Regions from separate parts of the Rhizobium sp. IBUN genome, predicted to be linked through region 2. Evidence: riboswitches for the same ligand, from Rfam matches in the RefSeq annotation. Region 2 holds a riboswitch; the other holds the start of a gene.

Region 1 (2,393 bases), on a different contig from region 2:
ATCACGTCCGTAATGCCTGTAAAGGCAAGAAGTTTCGCCACTTAAGCCTGACTTTGACCTGTCTTGGGTGGGGCAAAGCAGCATGTGGCGGTCGGCCGGATTTGCGTCGATCCGGCCGATGTCGGCTTGATCAGGCGTTCACTTTTGCGAGAGCCTGGGCGAAGTCCTCGATCAGGTCGTCCGTGTCCTCGATGCCGGCGGAAAGACGAACGGTACCGCCGGAAATGCCGAGCTCCGCCCGTGCTTCGTCGGTCAGGTTCTTGTGCGTCGTCGTAGCCGGATGCGTGATCAGGCTCTTGGCGTCGCCCAGATTGTTGGAGATCTTGACGACCTGCAAGGCGTTTTGGAGCGCGAAAGCTGCTTCCTTGCCGCCCTTGAGTTCGATGGCGACCAGTGTCGAGCCACCCTTCATCTGCTTGGCGACGATGTCGGCCTGCGGATGATCGTTGCGGCCGGGATAGATGACCTTGGCGACCTTCGGCTGATCGGCCAGGAAGTCGGCGATCTTCGAGGCGTTTTCGGTCTGCTGCTTGACGCGCAGCGGCAGCGTCTCGAGTCCCTTCAGCAGCGTCCATGCCGTGAACGGCGACATGGCCGGGCCGGTGTGGCGGTAGTAGTCCTGAAGGTTCTCGTTGACCCATTCCCGGTCGGAGAGGATGACGCCACCGAGGCTGCGGCCCTGGCCGTCGATGTGCTTGGTGGCCGAATAGACGACGATATGGGCGCCGAGCTCGAGCGGCTTCTGGAAGATCGGCGTGGCGAAGACGTTGTCGACCACGACCTTGGCGCCGATCTGGTTGGCGAGCTTGGCGACGCCGGCAATGTCTATCACCTCGAGTGTCGGATTGGTCGGGCTTTCCAGGAAGAACACCTTGGTGTTCGGGCGGATCGCCTTTTCCCAGTTTTCCAGATGGCGACCGTCGACCAGCGTGCATTCGATACCGTATTTCGGGGCGAGCGTCTCGACGACCCAGCGGCAGGAGCCGAAGAGGGCGCGGGCGGCAACGATGTGGTCGCCGGCCTTCACCTGGCAGAGGATTGCGGCGGTGACGGCTGCCATGCCGGAGGCCGTGGCGCGGGCTTCCTCTGCGCCTTCCAGTGCGCACATGCGCTTCTCGAACATGTCGTTTGTCGGGCTGCCGTAGCGAGCGTAGATATAGCCTTCCGTTTCGCCCTTGAAGCGCGCTTCGGCCGCTTCCGCGCTCTCATAGACGAAGCCCTGCGTGAGGTAGATGGCTTCCGAGGTCTCGCCATATTGCGAGCGCAAAGAACCGTCGTGAACGAGTTGGGTTGCGGGGCGCCAAGTCTTGCTCATGAATCACCACTTTCAAACAACAAAAAAACCGGCCGCGAAAGCAGACCGGTTTTGCACCCGGTCCTTTTAGCCACTTGTTTAACGTGGCTGCAAGCCGACCGGCCAAATCACCACGGGATAAAAGTGCAATACTGCCGTTCTATGCTTGCGTCAATTCCTTGAGTTTGGTTTTGTCTCCCGCGAATATGGATGGGGCATGATGGCTCGCGAAACAGGAATTTTGGCGGATCGCGCGATAGCCGCGCTCTTTGAGGCGGGACGTCTCACCAGCGAGCGCGATTTGGACCACGACCAGATCCAACCGGCAAGCCTTGACCTCAGGCTTGGCGCGAAGGCATTCCGCGTTCGCGCGAGCTTCATGCCGGGTCCTTCCCATTTGGTGTCCGATAAGCTCGATCGCCTCAGCCTCCACGTCGTCGACCTCAGCGAAGGCGCCGTGCTGGAGACCGGCTGTGTCTATATCGTTCCCTTGATGGAGCGCCTCGACCTGTCGGCCGACATGTCGGCCTCGGCCAATCCCAAAAGCTCGACCGGACGTCTCGATATCTTCACCCGCGTCATCACCGACTACGCGCAGGAGTTCGACAAAATCCCGGCTGGCTACTCCGGCCCGCTCTATCTCGAAATCAGTCCGCGTACTTTCCCGATCGTCGTGCGTCGAGGCTCGCGCCTGTCGCAGATCCGCTTCCGGGTCGGCCATTCGATACTTGGGGAGCCGGAATTGCTCGCGCTCCACGATGCCGAAACGCTGGTCGCCAGCAAGCTGCCGAACGTCTCCGGCGGCGGCATTGCCCTGTCGATTGATTTGGCCGGCGACAAGGATGGACTGATCGGCTACCGCGGTAAGCACCACACTGCAGTCGTCGATGTCGACAAGAAGGCGCAGCACGACATCTATGACTTCTGGGAACCTCTCTATAGCCGCGGTCGCAACGAACTGATCCTGGATCCGGACGAGTTTTATATTCTCGTCTCGCGCGAAGCCATCCATGTGCCACCGCACTACGCGGCAGAGATGACCCCCTTCGATCCGTTGGTTGGCGAATTTCGCGTGCATTATGCAGGCTTCTTCGACCCC
Region 2 (2,393 bases):
GAGGTTGACGTTGGCCATCGCCACCCGCTTGATGACGGCAAGCACCGCACTGATGTCGGTGTCGATACGTTTCTGCTCATTCTCCTCGCCGCGTGCCACGGTAATCGCCGGCATGTTCTCGTTGGCATGCATCAGCGCGAAGCGAAGCTCTGCTTCCTTCGAGAAACGATCCGCATTGAGCTTTACAAGCTTGCGGCCCACCAGTTGGCTGAGAATCGATGCGGACGCCGCATAAAAGATCGCAGCCCAAACCATATAGCCCGGAATGGAAAAGGAATGCGTGCCGAAACGGAAGATAAAGCCGCTTGAGAGATCCCACAGAACGCCGATGAAACTGATCAGCAGGATCGTCGCCTGCACCAGCCCGATCATCAGGCTCGTGGTGCTTTCCGCGAGGTTGCGGGCGTCTTCGTGCAAGCGCTGATCGGGATTGACGCCGATGAGGCCGCTGGCCGAAAGCCGAAGCGCACGCTTGCGCTGAAGCCACTGGTTGACAAGATCACGCGTCAGGCCTTCGCGCATGTAGACCGCGGTCATCTGATTGAGCCAGGCCTGCACGACGTTGAGCAGCAGCAGCATGCCGGCGATCAACGCGAAGACCTTCAACTGATGGAAGAAGCCGGGCAGATCACGCCGCGCGATGCTGTCGTAAAATGGCGCGTTCCACTGGTTGAGAATGACGGTGGCATAGGCGGTCGCAAGAATGATGGCGATCAGCGCAGTAGCGATCACCAAGACCCTTCCCCGCACGGGCGAATGCCAGAAAGCCGAGAACATGACCCTCAAGCGATAGCCCAGGCTCAGGTCGTATCCTACTCTGTCCTGCCCTTGAATGCTTGGCCTGCCTTTGAGGTCATCTGCCATTACGCGTCCCTAGTCGTCATTCTACTTCAATAAACGTGGTGATTCGCTGTGTCCACCAACAGATTCTAGCAACCTTTAACGTGTGAGTGACTTCGCATCGACCTCACTCTTCGTATGAGCAATTGATTCGCAGCCCGACTGGCGCTATTTAAGGCACTCCGTGGTGATTTGGCCGGCCGGCTTGCAGCCACGTTAAAGAAGTTGCTAAAGGGCCGCGTGCGGACCGATAGCGATATATTCGTTTCTTTGATCGAGTGACCGCAATGCCCATCAAGATCCCCGATACCTTGCCTGCGTTTGAAACCCTGGTTCAGGAAGGCGTACGCGTGATGACCGAGACGGCGGCAATCCGTCAGGACATCCGGCCGCTGCAGATCGGGCTTCTCAACCTCATGCCCAACAAGATCAAGACGGAATTGCAGATGGCCCGCCTGGTCGGCGCTTCGCCGCTGCAGGTGGAGCTTTCGCTCATCCGCGTGGGCAACCATAAAGCAAAGAACACCTCGGAAGACCATCTTCTCTCCTTCTACCAGACGTGGGAGGAAGTGAAGGACCGCAAGTTCGACGGCTTCATCACAACAGGCGCGCCGATCGAGACGCTACCCTATGAGGACGTGAACTATTGGGGTGAAATGCAGCAGATTTTCGACTGGACGGAAACCAACGTCCATTCGTCGATGAACGTCTGCTGGGGCGCGATGGCCGCGATCTATCATTTCCACGGCGTTCCGAAGTACGAACTCAAGGAGAAGGCCTTCGGTGTCTACCGACACCGGAATCTGAAGCCGTCGTCGGTCTACCTGAACGGTTTCTCCGACAATTTCGAAGTGCCCGTGTCGCGCTGGACCGAGGTTCGCCGCAGCGACATCGAAAAGTCACCAGACCTGGAGATCCTGATGGAATCCAGCGAAATGGGCGTCTGCCTGGTGCATGAACGCAAGGGCAAGCGGCTCTATATGTTCAATCATGTGGAGTACGATTCAACGTCGCTCTCGGACGAGTACTTCCGCGACGTGAATGCCGGCGTGCCGATCAAGATGCCGCACAACTATTTCCCGCACAACGATCCGTCGCTGGCGCCGCAAAATCGCTGGCGCAGCCACGCGCACCTGTTGTTCGGCAACTGGATCAACGAGATCTACCAGACGACACCTTACGATCTCAACGACATCGGCAAGGGCAACTGACAGAAGCCGATGCTAAGCGGCCGCGCCTAGTCTGACGGTGCTTCTTTTTTACGACACCCGTTGCGGTTTGCGGCAAATGGGGGCAGGTTCCCTGCCTCAATTAAAGATATATCTGGATGGTCGCTATGGCGGAAATGTTGAAACGGGAAGTTTTTGGGCAAACCCAGTCGGGCGAGACCGTCTATCGTGTCGAGATCAAGGGTGGCGGGCTGACCGCCAAGATCATCACCTGGGGCGCCGTCATTCAGGATCTCCGCCTTGACGGTCACGATGCGCCGCTGCTGCTTGGCTTCGACGATTTTGACAGCTACCCCGCCCACTCTTCTTACTTTGGCGCTACGC

What was found. A riboswitch is a leader RNA that binds a small molecule or an ion and turns the genes downstream of it on or off. The one in region 2 is predicted to bind S-adenosylmethionine.
Region 1: it holds a riboswitch for S-adenosylmethionine, as region 2 does, so the genes downstream of both, RHIBUN_RS0116605 (O-succinylhomoserine sulfhydrylase) here and metA (homoserine O-succinyltransferase) in region 2, are expected to answer to the same signal.

The regions. Positions count from the first base shown of each region.
Region 1 covers NZ_AZNV01000016.1:126,171-128,563, reverse strand. The annotation lists gene RHIBUN_RS0116605 (O-succinylhomoserine sulfhydrylase) at 131-1,315, opposite strand; SAM riboswitch at 1,361-1,439, opposite strand; gene RHIBUN_RS0116600 (2'-deoxycytidine 5'-triphosphate deaminase) at 1,512-2,393, shown strand, end outside.
Region 2 covers NZ_AZNV01000001.1:253,996-256,388, reverse strand. The annotation lists gene RHIBUN_RS0101145 (ABC transporter ATP-binding protein/permease) at 1-864, opposite strand, end outside; SAM riboswitch at 1,015-1,092, shown strand; gene metA (homoserine O-succinyltransferase) at 1,128-2,051, shown strand; gene RHIBUN_RS0101135 (aldose epimerase family protein) at 2,177-2,393, shown strand, end outside.